Bacillus pumilus: one gene and its partners. The protein of the gene in region 2 interacts with the protein of the main gene of each other region in a pairwise test. Links are inferred from orthologs where the notes say so. Each region holds a gene or a part of one and is shown on either strand. Other genes may lie near its edges. The genes, in order: nusG, rho, yhbY and hfq.

Region 1 (4,860 bases), 2.9 Mb from region 2 along the record:
AAGTCACCAATCTTTCAAGAGCTCTTGATGAGATGAAAGAAAGAGGAATCTGGGTCGCGGGAACAGATGCGTCTGCCAAACAGGATTACAGACAATTTGATGGCACGATGCCGCTTGCTCTCGTGATTGGCAGTGAAGGAAAAGGGATTGGCCGATTGATCAAAGAAAAGTGTGATTTTCTAATTAAGCTGCCAATGGCCGGAAAGGTCACTTCGTTAAACGCGTCAGTTGCTGCTAGTCTATTGATGTATGAAGTGTATCGAAAACGTTATCCGTTAGGAGAATAGAGATGGACATCCTCTTAGTCGATGGATACAACATGATAGGTGCATGGCCAAGGCTGCAGCACTTAAAGGAAAACAGCTTTGAAGAAGCCAGAGACATACTGATTCAAAATTTAGCAGAATATCAAGCCTATACAGGGTATCGAGTCATTGTTGTATTCGATGCCCATATGGTCAAAGGAATCGAAAAAAAGCGAATCAATCACCGAGTAGAGGTCATCTTTACGAGAGAGAATGAAACGGCTGATGAGCGGATTGAAAAGCTTGCCCAGGATTTGAATAATATTCGGACGCAGATTCATGTGGCGACCTCAGACTTTACAGAACAATGGGCAATCTTTGGACAAGGAGCTCTTCGGAAGTCGGCTCGAGAGCTTTTAAGAGAGATTGAAGTGATCGAACGAAAGATTGAAACGAGAGTCAAAAAGATTACTTCTGATAAACCAGCATCCAAGATAGAATTGTCAGAAGATGTATTGAAAACGTTTGAAAAATGGCGGCGTGGGAATCTAGAATAGCTTGACGATATTTCAACCATTAATGTATAATATTTCTATCTAGGTGCGGTCGGGGGGATCGAAGTGAATCTAAACAACAGCAAGGATAAATCCATCAGAGAGCAATTTTGCCAGTTGGAAGATGAACAAGTCATTGAAAGGGTTCATGTCGGAGATAGTGATGCGCTAGATTACTTAATAACGAAATACCGAAATTTTGTACGTGCAAAAGCAAGATCTTATTTCTTGATTGGAGCGGATCGAGAGGACATTGTCCAAGAGGGGATGATCGGACTTTATAAGTCTATCCGCGATTTCAGAGAGGACAAGCTTACTTCATTTAAGGCTTTTGCAGAATTATGTATTACCCGCCAAATTATCACCGCAATTAAAACAGCTACTCGCCAAAAACATATCCCGTTAAATTCCTATGTATCATTAGATAAGCCAATATATGATGAAGAATCAGACAGAACATTGTTGGACGTCATTTCCGGTGCTAAAGCGCTTAACCCAGAAGATTTAATCATTAGCAAAGAAGAATTTGATGATATCGAAATGAAGATGGGTGAACTACTAAGCGAGCTGGAAAGAAAGGTTCTTGTGCTTTACCTTGATGGCAGATCCTATCAAGAGATTTCTGAAGATTTAAACCGTCATGTGAAATCAATTGATAACGCACTCCAAAGAGTAAAGAGAAAATTAGAGAAATATTTAGAGCTTCGCGAGATTAGTCTCTAATCAAACCTATATTGACAGCTTTTTCGACACTGTGATAAGGTACTAAGGAAATGATGTCGAGAAAATAGGTGTAAATATGAGGAAAAAGATTACTCTAGCCTGTAAAGACTGCGGAAGCCGCAATTATACGACAATGAAAAGTGATGCTTCAGCAGCTGAAAGATTAGAAGTTAAGAAATATTGCAAGACTTGTAATTCACATAAAACACATTTAGAAACGAAGTAAGATTTGCGTTCTTTAATCTGTGGAGGTCTTTTACAATGCGTATTATCAGTTTCTTAAAAAGTGTCGGAAAAGAAATGAAGAAGGTCAGCTGGCCAAAGAAAAACGAAATGATTCGTTACACAATCACTGTTATTTTAACAGTCGTATTCTTTGCAATCTTTTTCTCTTTTCTTGATATAGGAATCTCACAATTAATCGAATTAATTCATTAATACTTGAATAATGGTCTGCTGAACGTGCTATAATAGATCATAATATGACTTGCCAAAAAACCCGTTTTACGGGTTTTTTCAATTGCTTGAAAATATTTACCGGTACTCGAGATTCGTCAAATAGACATTACGAAATGTGGGGAGGGAAGGACTGAATAGTCCTGAACGAAATGGAAAAGAATTGGTATGTTGTGCATACGTACTCTGGCTATGAAAACAAAGTAAAAGCGAACTTGGAAAAGCGTGTTGAATCAATGGGCATGCAAGATAAGATCTTCCGCGTTGTCGTACCAGAAGAAGAAGAAACAGACATTAAAAATGGTAAGAAAAAAGTTGTCAAAAAGAAAGTATTCCCTGGCTATGTCCTAGTGGAAATCGTGATGACTGACGACTCTTGGTATGTAGTTCGTAACACACCAGGTGTCACAGGGTTCGTTGGATCAGCTGGATCAGGCTCAAAGCCGACAGCCCTACTACCAGGCGAAGCTGAAACCATTCTGAAGAGAATGGGTCTTGAAGAACGCAAAACAGAAATCGACTTTGAATTGAAAGAAACAGTCAAGGTCATCGACGGACCATTTGCTAACTTCACAGGCTCTATCGAAGAGATTGATTACGATAAAAGCAAAGTCAAAGTATTTGTTAATATGTTTGGTAGAGAAACACCCGTGGAACTTGAGTTCACGCAGATCGATAAATTGTAATTCAAAAGAGCTTGAAATGAGTGTATAGAAGTGGTAATATAGCAAAGGTACGTCTTGAGTTCGCTCAAGATCGCTAGCTAGTTATTTCGTCATTCATATAAAGAATGAAGTTGTTGAGTGGGAGGGGGATTCCCCTATTACCACATCACGGACTTTAAGGAGGTGTGTCTCGTGGCTAAAAAAGTAGTTAAAGTTGTTAAATTGCAAATTCCTGCTGGAAAAGCTAACCCAGCTCCACCAGTTGGACCTGCACTAGGTCAAGCCGGTGTTAATATCATGGGATTCTGTAAGGAGTTTAATGCTCGTACAGCTGACCAAGCTGGTCTTATCATTCCTGTTGAAATTTCGGTTTTTGAAGACCGTTCATTTACATTTATTACTAAAACTCCACCTGCTGCAGTTTTACTTAAAAAAGCAGCTGGTATTGAGTCTGGTTCTGGTGAACCTAACCGTAATAAAGTGGCAACTGTTAAGCGTGATAAAGTACGCGAAATCGCGGAAACAAAAATGCCTGACTTAAACGCTGCTAGCGTTGAATCAGCTATGCGCATGGTTGAAGGTACTGCACGCAGTATGGGTATTGTCATCGAAGATTAATTTATTGTCTTGTTGGGTTGCGAGTTTGGTTTTGACAAGTTCGCAACCCTTATTCGTGGGAGGTTATTCCGCTAAAACCACATAAGGAGGATTTTTATAATGGCTAAAAAAGGTAAAAAGTATGTAGAAGCTGCTAAGCTAATCGAACGTACTAAAGCGTATGATGTAGCTGAAGCTGTCTCTCTTACAAAAAAAGCAAATACAGCGAAATTTGATGCGACTGTAGAAGTTGCTTTTCGTTTGGGCGTAGACCCTCGTAAAAACGATCAACAAATCCGCGGTGCAGTTGTACTTCCTAACGGAACTGGTAAAACTCAACGCGTTCTTGTGTTCGCTAAAGGCGAAAAAGCAAAAGAAGCAGAAGCTGCTGGAGCAGACTACGTTGGAGATTCTGATTACATCACTAAAATCCAACAAGGCTGGTTCGAATTCGATGTAATCGTTGCAACACCTGACATGATGGGTGAAGTTGGTAAGATCGGTCGTGTACTTGGACCAAAAGGTCTTATGCCAAACCCTAAAACAGGAACTGTTACATTCGAAGTAGAAAAAGCAATCAATGAAATCAAAGCTGGTAAAGTAGAGTACCGCGTTGATAAAGCTGGTAACATCCACGCGCCAATCGGAAAGGTTTCTTTCGAGGACGAAAAGCTTGTTGAGAACTTTGCAACAATCTATGACACAATCCTTAAAGCAAAACCTGCAGCGGCTAAAGGTGTATACGTGAAAAACGTTTCTGTTACATCTACTATGGGCCCTGGCGTGAAAGTGGATCCATCTTCTTTCTCTGCAAAATAAATCTTGACTTATCACAATCATTTTGATAATATCAAAATGTTGTAAAATAGAATATGTCCATTTATACCGTAGACAGCAGGGGCCTTATGGCTTAATTAACCCGCCGAGGTGTATATGTCACAGTCTTACGTTAACGTATGCTTGTATATACAGCCTCCATGTCTTATTGGAGGCTTTTTATATGGAGAACCGTTCGTTAGGAACGTGATGGCCTGATCGGTATAAGTGTTACACAAACAATGTACAGGAGGTGTAACCATGAGCAATGCAATCGATACAAAAAAAGTTGTCGTTGATGAAATTACTTCTAAATTCAAAGATAGCATGTCTACTGTCATTGTAGATTACCGCGGTCTTTCAGTTTCTGAAGTGACTGAACTTCGTAAACAACTTCGTGACGCTGGCGTAGAATTCAAAGTTTACAAAAACACTTTGACTCGCCGTGCAGTTGAACAAGTTGAACTAACAGGTTTAAACGATTTCTTAACAGGTCCAAACGCTATCGCATTCAGTAACGAAGATGTTATCGCACCTGCGAAAATCATCAACGAATTTGCGAAAAGCCACGAAGCTTTAGAAATCAAAGCTGGTGTCATCGAAGGAAACGTAGCGACTGTAGAAGAAGTGAAGGCTCTTGCGGAACTTCCGTCTCGCGAAGGCTTACTATCTATGTTGCTTAGCGTTCTTCAAGCTCCAGTTCGTAACCTTGCTCTTGCTACTAAAGCAGTTGCAGATCAAAAAGAAGAACAAGGCGCTTAATGCGTACTTGACGTAAAAAACTTAAAATGGAGGAATTACAAA
Region 2 (5,047 bases):
TGATCGTTGGCAGAAACGAAGGACTCAAGCCTGTCGATATTAAAACCCTTGTGTATCCGGGCTTTCCAACGGACCTTCAGCAGCCGATGACGGCGCTGTTAACAAAGGCGAAAGGCACGAGTGTGGTCACAGATACGATCTACTCAGCCCGCTTTAAGCATATTGACGAATTGCGTCGAATGGGTGCAAACATGAAGGTCGAAGGAAGATCTGCCATTATTACTGGACAAACGCAGCTTCAAGGAGCAAAGGTGAAGGCAAGTGACCTACGTGCAGGTGCTTGTCTCGTGGTTGCAGGGTTAATGGCAGACGGTGTGACCGAAATCACAGGGCTTGAACATATAGACAGAGGATATAGTTTGCTTGAGAAGAAGCTTGAAGGCTTGGGTGCAACCATCTGGCGTGAAAAGCTGAGTGACCAAGAAATAGAAGAACTTCAAAATTCATAAGGCTTTGACTGTGAGAGGAGATTTGGACAAAAATGGAAAGAAGTTTATCGATGGAACTAGTACGGGTGACAGAAGCAGCTGCATTAAAATCTGCTCGTTGGATGGGAAGAGGATTAAAAGACGAAGCAGATGATGCTGCAACAAGTGCAATGCGTGATGTATTTGATACCATTCCGATGAAAGGAACAGTGGTCATTGGCGAGGGGGAAATGGACGAAGCACCAATGCTTTATATTGGGGAAAAGCTTGGGAACGGATACGGACCTCGTGTGGATGTAGCTGTTGATCCTTTAGAAGGAACAAATATTGTGGCAAGCGGCGGCTGGAATGCCTTAGCTGTTATTGCGGTGGCAGATCATGGCAACTTGCTGAATGCACCTGATATGTACATGGATAAGATCGCAGTAGGTCCAGAAGCGGTAGGCTGCATCGACATTGAAGCGCCTGTCATTGACAATCTTCGTGCTGTAGCAAAAGCAAAAAACAAAGATATTGAAGATGTGGTTGCAACGATTTTAAACAGAGATCGACATGAGAAAATCATTGCTGAACTGAGAGAAGCAGGAGCAAGAATCAAACTGATCGATGATGGTGACGTTGCAGGAGCCATTAATACAGCATTTGATCATACAGGTGTTGATATTCTATTTGGTTCAGGCGGAGCGCCAGAAGGTGTCCTTTCTGCTGTTGCGTTAAAGGCACTTGGTGGTGAAATCCACGGAAAGCTTCTTCCTCAAAGTGAAGAAGAACTCAGACGCTGTGAGAAAATGGGGCTGGATGTTGGCAAAGTCTTAAGAATGGAAGACCTCGTGAAAGGCGACGACGCCATTTTTGCAGCGACTGGTGTAACAGACGGTGAGCTATTAAAAGGTGTTCAATTCAAAGGCTCTGTTGGAACAACACATAGTGTTGTGATGCGTGCGAAATCAGGTACAGTTCGTTTCGTAGATGGCAGACACAGCTTAAAGAAAAAACCGAATCTTGTCATTCGTCCGTAATCTGAAAGCGGGTATTCATTACCCGCTTTTCATATAGGTGTCAAATGTATATCATTTTCTTTTTAAAGTTGAATATTCTCTGCAAATGAGGTAAAACTAAAGAGTGCTGCGAAATTTTCTGCGAATTTACTTCTTTTAAGCTTCAACAAGTTTAAATACTGCCGCATCATGACGATATACTCATTATCCTTCTCTATGTTGACAAAGCTCAATTTCACATTGTTCCTATCTTTACGATAAAACGAGTGGGAGCGTTACCATGAGAGCGAGGTCATTCCAACAAAAACGGAATTAAAAGCTAATCAAATACAATGGTCATGCATTTGTAATGAAATACATTGACTAGAAAAGTGTGGTGTCCATATTGAAAGATGTTTCGATTTCATCTTTGGAAAATATGAAATTAAAAGAGCTGTATGAGTTAGCAAAAAAGTACAAAATCTCTTATTACAGCAAACTAACAAAAAAAGAATTGATTTTTGCCATCTTAAAGGCGAATGCTGAGCAAGAGGATCTCTTATTTATGGAAGGGGTTCTTGAAATTATTCAGTCTGAGGGATTTGGTTTCTTAAGACCAATTAACTACTCTCCAAGTTCTGAAGACATTTATATTTCAGCTTCACAAATCAGACGTTTTGATTTACGAAACGGAGATAAGGTGTCTGGAAAGGTACGACCTCCAAAAGAGAATGAACGCTACTATGGCCTCCTTCATGTCGAAGCGGTAAATGGGGACGACCCAGAATCAGCTAAGGAACGTGTTCACTTTCCTGCACTCACGCCGCTATTCCCTGATCGTCAAATGATTCTCGAAACACAGCCTAATCACCTGTCTACTAGAATTATGGATATGATGGCGCCAGTTGGGTTTGGGCAGCGTGGTTTAATTGTTGCACCGCCTAAGGCTGGGAAAACCATTTTGCTCAAAGAAATTGCCAACAGCATTTCTGAAAATCACCCAGAGTCAGAGCTAATTGTCCTTTTAATTGACGAACGCCCAGAGGAAGTAACAGATATCGAACGTTCTGTTGCAGGGGATGTTGTTAGTTCAACCTTTGACGAAGTACCGGAAAACCACATTAAAGTAGCAGAGCTTGTATTAGAGCGTGCCATGCGTCTTGTTGAACATAAGAAAGATGTCATCATCTTAATGGACAGCATCACAAGGCTTGCTCGTGCATACAACCTTGTCATTCCGCCAAGCGGCCGAACGCTTTCCGGCGGTATTGATCCAGCGGCTTTCCACCGTCCAAAACGCTTCTTTGGTGCTGCGCGTAACATTGAAGAAGGCGGAAGCTTGACCATTTTAGCCACTGCGCTTGTTGATACAGGATCACGTATGGATGATGTGATTTATGAGGAATTTAAGGGAACGGGGAACATGGAGCTACATTTAGACCGCTCTCTGGCAGAAAGAAGAATTTTCCCAGCAATCGACATTCGTCGTTCTGGAACGAGAAAAGAAGAACTGCTTGTACCAAAAGAGCATCTTGATCGTTTATGGGCGATGAGAAAATCGATGTCAGATACACCTGACTTTGCTGAGAAGTTCATGCGCAAAATGAGAAAGACAAAGACAAACCAAGAATTTTTCGATATTTTAACGCAAGAATGGAAACAAGCGAACATGTCTGCATCTAGAAGATAGCTTGTTGAAAAAATACATTTGCAATCATAGACTCACACTGTTATAATTTCATCATGTGCGTTTCAGAATTTATTCTGAGATATTAACTCTGTTTCCGAATTGGATTCAGGGCGGAAGGAGATGACAGTAGATGAAAACAGGAATTCATCCTAACTACAAAAAAGCTACAGTCAAATGCGCTTGTGGAAATGAGTTTGAAACTGGATCAGTAAAAGAAGAGGTACGCATCGAGATTTGCTCTGAGTGCCATCCTTTCTATACAGGCCGTCAAAAATTCGCTTCTGCTGATGGACGTGTTGACCGCTTTAACAAAAAATACGGTCTTAAGTAATAATAGATACAATAAACAGGCAGGAATCCGTTCTTGCCTGTTTTTTTACGTGGATTGATGGAACTTTAAAACGGGGGAGAAGACCTTATGTATGTGATGAAACAAAGCGGTTGGCTTGAAGTCATCTGCGGAAGTATGTTTTCTGGAAAGTCGGAAGAATTGATTCGGAGAGCCAAAAGGGCCACCTTTGCCAAACAAGAAGTAAAAATATTCAAACCAGCGATTGATAACCGATATAGTACTAGCTCAGTTGTTTCACATAACGGTTCATCGGTCGATGGGATTGCAGTAGCCTCACCAAAAGACATAATAACGCACATATCAGAAAGAACCGATGTCATTGGCATAGATGAGGTGCAATTTTTTGATGAGACAAGCATTGACATTGTCACTCAATTGGCTGATAAAGGTTACCGAGTCATTGTTGCAGGCCTTGATCAAGACTTTAGAGGAGAGCCATTTGGTGTTGTTCCGCATTTAATGGCATGTGCAGAGCTTGTAACAAAACTTCAAGCAGTTTGTTCGGTATGCGGCTCCCCAGCGAGTAGAACACAACGCTTAATCGACGGTAAACCCGCATCCTATGATGATCCCATTATTTTAGTAGGTGCGCAGGAATCATACGAAGCACGATGCAGACATCACCATGAAGTACCAAGGCTTGACGTTGGTACAACACTTGACAATTAAAAAAATAGCAAATGCCGCTGTGTTTCGTTTTTCGAGATTTTGGCTGAACACCCATCATTTGTACTTAAATAAATTAAATAACGCTACGAAAAAATTATCTAATTTTCAACGCTTGCGTTTTAGCATAAGCAGGCATAAAATGACTAACTGTAGTGTAAAGCATTTTAACGAAAAGTTCGATTTCTTGTCATAATTTTTTTTGATTAAGGATTTTCCTCCTTAATCGTTCTTTAAATTAATAGTTCACTTTATTTATATTTTAGAAAGAGGGTAGTTTTTGATGAACAACGTGAAGAAAACAAAAGAAGGGTACCTCGAAACCACTTTGACAGGTAAAGATGTATTATCGATTCCAACGTTGAACAAAGGCGTTGCTTTCTCTGAAGAAGAAAGACAAGAGCTTGGACTAGAAGGCTTACTTCCTCCAACTGTTCTCACTTTAGAACAACAAGCGGAGAGAGCGTACAAGCAATTCCTAGCACAGCCAGATCGTCTTCGTCAAAACGTATACTTAAGTGATTTGCAAAACCGTAACGAAGTATTGTTCTATAAGCTTATATCAGACAAGCTTCGTGAAATGCTTCCAGTTGTGTACACACCAACTGTTGGTGAAGCGATTCAAGAATACAGCCATGAATACAGAAGACCTCATGGTGTCTATCTTTCAATCGACAACATTGACGGCATTGAGAAAGCATTTGAAAACTTACATGCAACAGCAGGAGATATCGACCTAATCGTAGCAACTGACTCTGAGAGCATTCTTGGAATTGGTGACTGGGGTGTCGGTGGTATCAACATCGCAATCGGTAAATTAGCTGTTTACACAGCTGCAGCAGGTATTGATCCAAGCCGCGTGATTCCAGTCGTATTAGATGTTGGAACAAACAATGAAAAATTATTGAATGATCCATTATACATCGGAAACCAC
Region 3 (4,977 bases), 2.8 Mb from region 2 along the record:
CGTGAATGACTGAATACATGTCATCCCCTTTATCACTCTGCCAAATATAGCTGATCTCTTCATCTTGATCGGCATAAGTCGAACCTGGGAATATCTCTTCCATTTTATAAGGAGTATGAACATCAAAGAGTAAAACGCCATCTGCCTCTAAAAGCTGAAACATGTTTTTAAAGGTTTTTTTGACGTCATTTTCGTTTTTTAAGTAATTCAAGGAATCACAGCATATAACCGCTGCTTGAAAGACTTGCTCAAAACCCGTCAGCTCTCTCATATCTTGATGTAAAAATTGAATGGACTGCTTTTTCGCCTGTGCTTTTTGCTGCGCGAAAGCCAGCATTTCTTCACTGAGGTCAATTCCTGTGACTGCGTGACCTTTTTCAGCTAACCGAAGAGAAATCTCTCCAGTTCCACAGCCAACATCAATAATAGCAGCATTCGGTTTGACATTCTGCTGGATCCACTGAACCCATTCATCATAAGGTGCATGTGTCATGAGCTCGTCATACACACCTGCAAACCCTTGATAAATCATGAGTTAATGCCAAGTGAAAGCGTTTCTCTCGGCGCATCTCCCCATAGCTTCTCTAGGTTATAGTATCCTCTTTCTTCTTTGTGGAACACGTGAGCAATGACATCACCAAGATCAATCAATACCCATCTTGCTTCATCAAAGCCCTCCATCTTCTTCACTTCAATTCCACTTTCCTCTGCAAGATGTTTTACTTCTCTTGCTATGGCCTGCACTTGTTTATCAGAGTTCCCGTGACAAATGAGAAAATAATCGGCAACAAGTGAGATCCCTTGCATATTAAGGGCAATAATATCCTCAGCCCGTTTATCATCGCATGCTCCTGCTGCGACGTTTAAAATTGATGATGAATCCATCCAAATTCCTCCTTAATTGTTCTTATGCACAAGTGAGTTGTAAGTTGCGAGCGTATCTGGAAAGACTGGCTGATTCTTTTTCAGCAAAAAGCTGATCGTGTTTTTCAGTGACTGAATCAATGCGCTATCCAAATCTTGCTCTGCTAACTCTCTTACTTCTTCAACACCAGGAAAATGACGTCCTGGTTCGATATAATCAGCAACATAAATGACCTTTTCAAGTAATGTCATGTTTGGTCTGCCTGATGTATGAAATTCAATAGCCGTTAAAATGTCTTGGTCGTTAATAGCTGCTTCCTTTTTAACCAAATAGGCACCGACCGGGGCATGCCAAAGCTCGGGCGAATATTCCAGCAATAGAGGGTTCATCTGTTCCTGCTGGATAATCCCCTTCATCTCATCCTTTGGTCTAAATTTCGCATAATCATGAAAAATAGCGGCGATCTCTGCTTTTTTCACATCTGCACCGAAACGTTCCGCTAATGAAATGGCTGTCTCCATAACTCCAAGTGTATGTGTATATCTATGCTCTGTTAACTGCTCTTTGACACAGTTCAATGCTTCTTCACGATTCATATAAGTGATGCTCCTTTATATAACGCTCAACAGCTTTCGGTAACAAATAATCGACAGGTTTTTCCTGCATGATTCGCTGCCTAATCAATGTCGATGATACATCAAAAGCTGGAACATCTGCAAACAAAAGAGAATATGTCGTACTTCCGGTATATCCCGGTCTTTTCATCCCAATAAAAGTAATCATCTGAAGCAAATCATCAATCCGATGCCATTTTGGCAAATATTCGACCATGTCCGCTCCAATCATAAAAAAGAACTCATCTTCAGGATGACGCTTCTTCAAAAGCTCCACCGTATCTACTGTATAAGATGGACCCTCCCGCTCCATTTCAATGAGCTCCAGCCGAAAATGTGGATTTGACTCAATCGCCGCTTCCACCATTTTCACCCGGTGACGACTATCTGCTCGCTTCCGGTCTGTTTTATGAGGGGGCTTGTGATTAGGAATAAACCAAATTTCATCAAGCCCTACTTGAAAACGCACCTCATTTGCCATCAGCAAATGCCCATTATGAGGAGGATCAAATGTACCGCCGAACAATCCTATTTTTTTCATATCATATCCACCTTTACGGCAGCTTAATTTGTTTGTTTTCCTTCGATTCTTTATAAAGGACAATCACATTTCCGATCGTTTGAACAAGTTCAGCTTTTGTACCTTTGACAAGTGCTTTCGCAACTTCCGTTTTGTCCTCGTCGCAGTTTTGTAATATGCTGACCTTTAATAATTCTCTTACTTCAAGCGCCTCGGAAATCTGCTTGGTCATATTGTCATTTACCCCGCCTTTTCCTACTTGAAAAATAGGTGATAAATGATGTGCTTTTGCACGCAAAAAACGTTTTTGTTTCCCTTTTAACATGGTGTTCCTCCTAATTTCTGTATGACAATTGACTTCATTTTTCTTACGTCAGGCGTGATGCCTGTCCACAGTTCAAAGGCTCTAGCTGCTTGTCCAACAAACATGCCGACACCATCTACTGTTTTTAAACCTAACCCGGCTGCTTCTCTGAGCAGCTTTGTTTCTATTGGATTATACACAATATCACAAACAACCGCTGTTTTTTTTGCGTTTGCTAAAGAAATCGGGGTTTCTTCAACATTTGGGTGCATACCAATTGAGGTCGTATGGATGATGACATCATATTCCCCAAGCTGCTCTTCCGCCGTCTTTAATGTAATGGCACTAGAAGTGATGTTCCCATCTGCACTTTTAATTAAAGCCTCAGCTTTTTCAATGGTGCGGTTGGTGATATCAAAGCTTTTCGGTGCATAGTCAGCGATTGTCGTATAAATGGCTCTTGCCGCTCCTCCAGCACCAATTAAGAGAAATGAAAGCTCTGTTAATGGCTGATCCAAGGCTTCGAGCAGTGAATGAAGAAAGCCCTCTCCATCTGTGTTGTACCCAACGAGTTGACCTTCTTCAAGCCGCACCGTATTGACGGCACGCAGGCGTTCAGCTGTGACATCAATTTTGTCCAGATACTGCATGATGTCTACCTTGTGCGGAACAGTGACGTTAAAGCCGCTGATTCCTAAGGCTTTCATACCGTTAATCGCATCTTTCAGGTCATTATTTTCTACTTGAAAGCCGTGATAATGTCCATCAATTCCAGCATCCTTTAATGCTGCATTATGAATATCCGGAGACATTGAATGGCCAACAGGGTTACCGATTACTCCGTATAATGGTTTCAAAGTCTCTCCCCCTCTGAACAATTAAATTAACGAACGTCTCAAAAACACATGCACGCCTTTTGGCGCATAGACTTTGATTTGCTTACCTGCATCATTTGCCGTGATCCATCCTAAGCCTGAGAAAACGATATCCATTTTCGGCTGATCTATGGTAAAGGTATGCGGAACGAGTGGTGGAAAATCTTCCATCCCCTCTTTTGATGGCGGTGATAGCAATTCCCCTGCATGTTTTTCATATAAATCATCTGCGTTTTCTAACTTTGTTCTGTGTATGTTCAGCTCATTTGGCATATAGCAGACAAATGATGTTCTGCCGCCTTTTACATAATCAAATCGAGCAAGCCCGCCAAAATAAAGCGTTTGTGCTTCGTTTAATTGGAACGTTCTCGGTTTTAATTCTTTTTTCGGCGTTAAGATCTTCAAGTCATTTTTGCTGACATAGTGCGCCATCTGATGACGGTTGATAATGCCCGGTGTATCAAATAGAGCAGATCCGTCATCAAGCGGAATCTCAATGGCATCAAGTGTTGTACCTGGATACTGGGATGTGGTGATCACGTTCTCTTCGCCAGATACTTCTTTGATGATTCGATTGATAAATGTGGATTTCCCAACATTCGTACAGCCGACGACATAGACATTTCTTCCTTCGCGGTAATGATCGATCGCTTCCATCACCTCAGGTACGCCTTGACCTCTGCTTGCACTGATTAAGAACACATCGATCGGGTTCAATCCGTTTTCTTTCGCTTCCCGTTTCATCCAATGAACCAAACGATCTTTTTTCACGGATTTCGGTAAAATATCTACTTTGTTGCCGACAAGTAAAATCGGGTTACCACCGACAATACGACTCAGCCCATTAATCCAGCTTCCGTTAAAGTCAAAAATATCAACGACCTTGACAATCAGAGAATCTGTCTCTCCGATGCTGTGCAATATATTTAAAAAGTCGTCTTCTGTTAAAGAAACATCTTGTATTTCATTGTAGTTCTTTAACCTAAAACAGCGCTGACAGATTACATCTTCTTTCAATAGAGATGCTGCCGGCGCATATCCTAATTGATCTTTATCTTCCGTCTGAATGGCTACACCGCAGCCAATACAAACAACCTTTTCCATTATTACTCTTCCTCCCACTGAATGTGGCCCTTACGCTTTAAGGCTCCTAAAATTCTGCGTTCAATCTGCCTGTTAAACTTAGTGAAAAATCCGTCTGAAGCAGCAACAGGGACAACCAAAATTGTATGGAAGCCGTGACGGTTCCCGCCTAGAACATCGGTCATGAGCTGATCCCCAATCACCACCACATCTTCTTTTTTCAATTGCATATCGGAGACAGCCTTATTAAAAGCTCTTCCCATCGGTTTTTTCGCTTTATAAATAAACGGGATATGAACTGGTTCAGAAAAAAGCTTGACCCTTTTTTCATTATTGTTCGATACAATCGTCACTTGTATCCCGTGATCCTTCATTTCTTGAAACCATTCAATTAAGCGGGGCGTCGCACTTGGACGATCCCATTCTACTAGTGTGTTATCTAAATCGGTAATAATTCCTTTTACATTTCGTTCTTTTAGTTTTTGCGGTGAAATGTGGAAAATGCTTTTCACAAATTCATCCGGTAAGAAATACTTCTTTAGCACAATTTGCACCCTTTCTTTCATTGGTTTTTCAGCGATTGTGTCGAATCAAATCACAATTTGTCTGTCTATCGAATACATTGAAAAAGTTTTCGACATATGATGAGGACCTTCAACAGGTGTGGATAATTTTACACACATTATCCACCTATATTTCATCACGCTTTCATTCAA
Region 4 (4,959 bases), 1.3 Mb from region 2 along the record:
AGAAGAGACCTCTGAAGCTTGAAGCACTTCTGAGCAAAGGTTTGAGAATTTCACTCGTGAGATATGGTTTAATGCATGCTCTCTATTCACATTATCTTGGAACATGATATATGGATAGCCTGATTCTGAGCGAAGAACAGCCAATTTTTCAAGAAGCTTTCTCGGATTGACTTTTTCTTTTTTGACTTTCGGATTTTCTACAAGCTCATCATACATTTCTTCCATGTCCATCTCATCAAGATGCTGTCCATATTCTTTATAGACTGTGTGCGGATAGAAAGTGTAAGCTGTTTTATCTTCTCTTGCAAGCTCAATAAATTTATCCGGGATGACGACACCGATGGACAATGTTTTCACACGCACATCTTCATCTGCAGAGATTTTTTTTGTATCTAAGAAATCATTAATATCTCTGTGGAAAATATTAAGGTAGGCACTGCCTGATCCTTGTCTTTGTCCCATTTGATCTGCATATCTGAATGCATTATCAAGAAGCTTCATCACGCCGACGACACCTTTTGTCGCGTTTTCAACATCTTTGATTGCCTCGCCTTTGGCACGAAGTTTTGACAAGTTCAAGCTGACGCCGCCGCCTAATTTTGAAAGCTGCATTGAAATATCAATCGCTCTTGAAATATCGTTTAATGAGTCATTCACTTCAAGCAAGAAGCAGCTCACAAGCTCACCGCGTCTTTTACGTCCCGCATTTAAGAATGTTGGTGTACTTGGCTGATATTCCTGATTGATCATCAGTTCTACAAACTCAAGGGCTTTTGCTTTATCTCCACCCGCAAAGAAAAGCGCTACAACTGAAATGCGGTCTTCATAGCGTTCAAGGATTTTCTTTTTATCATTTGTTTTCAGTGCATAGTCGTTGTAAAACTTAAACGCACTCATGAATGATGGGAATCTAAATTTCTTCGCATATGCAGCTTCGAATACCTCTTTAATATCCGCCATGCTGTACTGTCTTAAAAATTCTTCCTCATAGTAGTCGTTTTCTATTAAGTAATCAATCTTCTCTTCTAAGTTGTGAAAGAAGACTGTGTTTTGATTAATATAATCTACGAAATAACTATGTACAGCTTCTTTGTCCTTATCGAACTGAAACTTTCCTTCTTTTTGAATCATAATCTCGTTATTTAATTGTATCCACTTTGGAACCTGATTTTGTGACAATTCTTTCTACCTCCTGTGTAAACAATTCAACATCCCTTTTTGTTCCGCTTAGTTCAAAGGTGTGCAAAATAGGAACTTGATATTGTTTAGAAATCGTATCGGCGCTTTTGGCAAAATTATCTCCCCACACTTTGTTTCCACTCACTGCTACACCAAGTAAAAGGTGAGCATTTTTCTCTAAAAAGGATTGAGTGGTACTAGGGACTTGTCCAAATCCTGTCGTAAAGGTGACGAGAATAAACGGCGTATCCAAAAACTCTTCTCCAGTCAATTTTTGTTTGTCTGTAAAAGGGGTCTTGTCCAAAAAGCGTTGAACATTTCCTGTTTTTGAATCAAATACGATTTGAATCAATTCCATCACGACCTAGTTTTTAGTATTGTTGATCATTTCGTTATTCACTATATATAGTATACTATGTTTTTTCAAAACACAACATATAGATGTTCGAAACGAAAAAAATCAACCAACCCGGCCGAACATTCATAGCCGAACTCGTACGTTCAAATAAATAGAGCAGAACAGGATCTAAAAATAGACTGCTCTACTCTCTATTCAACTGAAACCGAAATCTATCATAACACGAAAAAAAATCGCTTAGTAGACTAGACTTTTTGTTTTATTTTTTGTAGGCATCGCACTGTAAATCTTCTGACACTTCTGTAATTTCCACTTCAACACCTAATTCTTTTAGCACCGCTTCAAGCGCAGAGACGATTGAAGCTTCTCTGACTAATTCTTTCCCATTTACAGAAACGCTTGTTCCATATTCGAAACAGGAGTCGTCTTCACAAGTTTGTTCCCAATGATTAATTTTAATTTTGTGTGTCATGAACTCATCCTTTTCTGTCTAGATGTCTGATGCATGATTATAGTGTAGCGACTTCACATTCATTTGTAAATTTACGTGCTTACTCTTCCACAGAATCGTCATCATCATAATCTTCGTCCCACTCATCTATGTATTTTGTTTTAATCAGGGTCAGTTCTCCCTCTTTTTCATCAAACCGGTACACCTGTACTTCATCATCTTTCACAACAGCGAAGTGATTATTTTTTAGTGCAACAGCTGATTGTAACAGACCTTCTATATCTCCATGATCATCTTGATTAGAATAGTTATGCCAGCTTTCCTGCCTGGATTCAATGTTTGAAATGGCGCACGATCCAAATAAGACAACAATCCCAATTAGTAGAAGGATCACTCTAATTCTTCTTAATTCAAGCTCTGCGTTTTCCATATCGTTTCACCTTCCTTCATATCCAATAAGGGATTATACGCAGAATAGGCAGAAAAGTTTCATGGCATGCAAAATAGCCCCTCTGCACTGACAAAAAACGTAGCGGGTTCCGGCCGGTTTAATCGCAGATGCATGGGGCTATTAGGTCGAACATATCCTATTCTAATTCTAGATTTACATTCTTTTGAGGAGCAAATGTAGAAATGGCGTGTTTATAAATAAGCTGCTGCTTCCCTTCTGTTTCAAGCAGCACCGTGAAATTGTCAAATCCTTTCACTTGACCGCGAAGCTGAAAGCCATTCAGTAAGAATACTGTGACAAATGTATTGTCTTTGCGGATTTGATTCAAAAATTGGTCCTGAATATTAATCGGTTTCATGTTTCGTCCTCCTTGATTCTGATACCTACAGTTTCGCTTTAAGTCCAAGCTTTCCTGCTATATATGCGAAAATTTCCTCTTTTTTGTCTGAAAAGTGGCAAGGCGGTGTCATGTCGAACCAAGTGACATCCATTTTATTACGGAACCACGTGAACTGACGCTTCGCATATCTACGGGAATTTTGCTTTAATTGCTGAATGGCTTCATCCAGTGAGCAGTCACCTTGGAAATACGTATACAACTCTTTATAACCAATCGCTTGAACCGATTGACAATCCTTCAAGCCAGATTGATAAAGTGCGCTCACTTCCTCAATTAAGCCTTCATCTATCATCATATCAATTCTTTGGTGAATGCGCTCGTACAAAAGCTCTCGGTCCATTTTCAGCCCAATGAAGGCTGTATCATAAAGAGGAACTTCTTGATGACCATTTTGCATTTCAGACATTTTCTGACCTGTTGTATGGATCACTTCCAGCGCCCGGATCACGCGGCGGACATTATTCGGATGAATGGCTTTTGCAGCATCAGGGTCTACCGCCTTTAGCTTTTCGTGTAGCTGAAGGGGGCCATGCTGCTGTTCAAAAAGCGCCATTTCTTCTCTAAAAGCAGGGTCACTTTTTTCATCGGTAAATGTGTAATCATATAAAACAGATTGAATATACAAACCTGTTCCGCCGACAATCATGGGTGTTTTCCCTCTAGCGGCAATCTCTTTAATTTTCATACGGACTAGCTGCTGAAATTCAGCTGTAGAAAAAGATTCGTCCGGCTCTTTAATATCAATTAAGTGGTGCGGGACACCATCCATTTCTTCAGAGGTGATTTTAGCTGTTCCAATGTCCATTCCTTTGTAAATCTGCATAGAATCACCGCTGATAATTTCTCCATTAAATGCTTTTGCTATATGAATGCTCAGTTTTGTTTTGCCGACAGCGGTCGGTCCTACTAATACAATCACTGGTTGTTTCGTTTTTTTCATAACATCACTCTCTTTTACAAACTGCCTACAGTATAGCATAACTTCTCGTTCTCTCCTATAGAACGACTATCACCAGCCGAGTGGTTCATTTCCGACCACTTCATATGTTTTTCCTTTCAAACGGTGCGTATGCGTCGGCCGCTCCTCGTCGGGGCTAAAGACGACTCCTCCATATGGAATAGGGACAGAATCGTTATAGGCAGAATACGTGACTTCCTCAATCTCGTGATAATGCGTACCGTCCACTCTCGGTATCGCAGGCCCTGTGATACCATAATATCTGTGGAAATGCCCCCTCTCAAAAGAAGTGATTCCGCCATAGTAATGAGTATGCTGATCGGTACTGCTTCCATTGACAGGTTGGGAAATACCTTCTATTAAATGATAATGCTCTTCTGTTACATCCGTTCTTGCTTTATAAGCATGAGCATGAGGCGGACATTTTGCCCAATCAGATGGATACAGGCCCATTTTTAACATTCCTCCTTATTATAGGCGTTCACCCAAACACATATAGGCCAATCGAATACACTGTTGTCAGTTACAGTGATTTTATGTGAGAGGAGCCTTTTTTTATGAATTATTTTGATGCACCGCCATTTATGCAAGAAGACATGCGAAGACCTTTTGGTTTTGGCTTTGGACGCCCGGGTTTTGGGTTTGGGAGACCTGGATTTGGTTATGGCAGACCTGGATTCTTTGGACCTCCATTTTTAGGTGGTTTTGCTGGAGGGCTGCTTGCAGGATCTTTACTCGCGCCAGGATATGGCTATGGGTACCCTTATCCGCCGCCATACCCGCCATACGGACCATACCCTTATTATTAAATATGACGTTTTAGTGAAAACATCCGCTCATAAAATGAATCGATTGACACACTAGTTTTTCATAGGTTAACATTTACTTTACCGACCGTTCAGTAAAGTAGGTGTTTTTTTTATGTCTAAAACCAAAAAAGAGCAAATCTTTGATGCAGCTGCCCGCACGATTTTAGAAGAAGGATTAAGTCAGCTTACCCTTCAGCAAGTGGCAGAGCATGCACATATGACCAAAGCCGGACTACTTTATCATTTTGCAAGCAAGGAAGAGCTCATCCAAAAAATGAATGAGCACGCGATTCTTTGCTTTCGTCAGCAGCTCAAAACGTATCAAGAAACTTACAAATATGAAAAAACGCCTT

What was found.
Region 1: the proteins of rho (region 2) and nusG interact in binary tests that used the Escherichia coli proteins (3 or more experiments, as listed by UniProt). The link is inferred for Bacillus pumilus from one-to-one orthologs.
Region 3: the proteins of rho (region 2) and yhbY interact in binary tests that used the Escherichia coli proteins (3 or more experiments, as listed by UniProt). The link is inferred for Bacillus pumilus from one-to-one orthologs.
Region 4: the proteins of rho (region 2) and hfq interact in binary tests that used the Escherichia coli proteins (3 or more experiments, as listed by UniProt). The link is inferred for Bacillus pumilus from one-to-one orthologs.

Annotation. Positions count from the first base shown.
Region 1 is NZ_CP047089.1:3,309,129-3,313,988, forward strand. Bases 1,135-3,897 are described here. They hold nusG (transcription termination/antitermination protein NusG), read left to right. Parts: upstream 1,135-2,130; coding sequence 2,131-2,664; downstream 2,665-3,897. Other genes in these bases: sigH (RNA polymerase sporulation sigma factor SigH), read left to right, coding at 1,135-1,522; rpmG (50S ribosomal protein L33), read left to right, coding at 1,599-1,748; secE (preprotein translocase subunit SecE), read left to right, coding at 1,784-1,960; rplK (50S ribosomal protein L11), read left to right, coding at 2,836-3,261; rplA (50S ribosomal protein L1), read left to right, coding at 3,361-3,897. Also shown: 23S rRNA (guanosine(2251)-2'-O)-methyltransferase RlmB, read left to right, coding at 1-287; rae1 (ribosome-dependent mRNA decay endonuclease Rae1/YacP), read left to right, coding at 290-802; more of sigH, read left to right, coding at 866-1,134; more of rplA, read left to right, coding at 3,898-4,059; rplJ (50S ribosomal protein L10), read left to right, coding at 4,318-4,818; rplL (50S ribosomal protein L7/L12), read left to right, coding at 4,860-4,860. UniProt on the Escherichia coli protein: Part of the processive rRNA transcription and antitermination complex (rrnTAC). The complex forms an RNA-chaperone ring around the RNA exit tunnel of RNA polymerase (RNAP).
Region 2 is NZ_CP047089.1:361,395-366,441, forward strand. What follows is about bases 1,004-3,953. They hold rho (transcription termination factor Rho), read left to right. Parts: upstream 1,004-1,811; coding sequence 1,812-3,095; downstream 3,096-3,953. Other genes in these bases: glpX (class II fructose-bisphosphatase), read left to right, coding at 1,004-1,447; rpmE (50S ribosomal protein L31), read left to right, coding at 3,226-3,426; GPS65_RS01765 (thymidine kinase), read left to right, coding at 3,514-3,953. Also shown: GPS65_RS01745 (UDP-N-acetylglucosamine 1-carboxyvinyltransferase), read left to right, coding at 1-449; more of glpX, read left to right, coding at 482-1,003; more of GPS65_RS01765, read left to right, coding at 3,954-4,116; malS (oxaloacetate-decarboxylating malate dehydrogenase), read left to right, coding at 4,397-5,047. UniProt on the Escherichia coli protein: Facilitates transcription termination by a mechanism that involves Rho binding to the nascent RNA, activation of Rho's RNA-dependent ATPase activity, and release of the mRNA from the DNA template.
Region 3 is NZ_CP047089.1:3,200,576-3,205,552, forward strand. What follows is about bases 680-3,559. They hold yhbY (ribosome assembly RNA-binding protein YhbY), read right to left. Parts: upstream 2,325-3,559; coding sequence 2,034-2,324; downstream 680-2,033. Other genes in these bases: rsfS (ribosome silencing factor), read right to left, coding at 680-885; yqeK (bis(5'-nucleosyl)-tetraphosphatase (symmetrical) YqeK), read right to left, coding at 898-1,461; GPS65_RS15915 (nicotinate-nucleotide adenylyltransferase), read right to left, coding at 1,451-2,020; aroE (shikimate dehydrogenase), read right to left, coding at 2,318-3,160; yqeH (ribosome biogenesis GTPase YqeH), read right to left, coding at 3,182-3,559. Also shown: GPS65_RS15900 (class I SAM-dependent DNA methyltransferase), read right to left, coding at 1-532; more of rsfS, read right to left, coding at 529-679; more of yqeH, read right to left, coding at 3,560-4,282; GPS65_RS15935 (YqeG family HAD IIIA-type phosphatase), read right to left, coding at 4,285-4,806.
Region 4 is NZ_CP047089.1:1,691,128-1,696,086, forward strand. What follows is about bases 1,187-4,048. They hold hfq (RNA chaperone Hfq), read right to left. Parts: upstream 2,798-4,048; coding sequence 2,576-2,797; downstream 1,187-2,575. Other genes in these bases: nrdI (class Ib ribonucleoside-diphosphate reductase assembly flavoprotein NrdI), read right to left, coding at 1,187-1,531; GPS65_RS08210 (hypothetical protein), read right to left, coding at 1,797-2,009; GPS65_RS08215 (YmzC family protein), read right to left, coding at 2,089-2,418; miaA (tRNA (adenosine(37)-N6)-dimethylallyltransferase MiaA), read right to left, coding at 2,823-3,779; GPS65_RS08230 (YmaF family protein), read right to left, coding at 3,849-4,048. Outside these bases: nrdE (class 1b ribonucleoside-diphosphate reductase subunit alpha), read right to left, coding at 1-1,179; more of nrdI, read right to left, coding at 1,139-1,186; more of GPS65_RS08230, read right to left, coding at 4,049-4,250; GPS65_RS08235 (hypothetical protein), read left to right, coding at 4,355-4,606; GPS65_RS08240 (TetR/AcrR family transcriptional regulator), read left to right, coding at 4,719-4,959. UniProt on the Escherichia coli protein: RNA chaperone that binds small regulatory RNA (sRNAs) and mRNAs to facilitate mRNA translational regulation in response to envelope stress, environmental stress and changes in metabolite concentrations.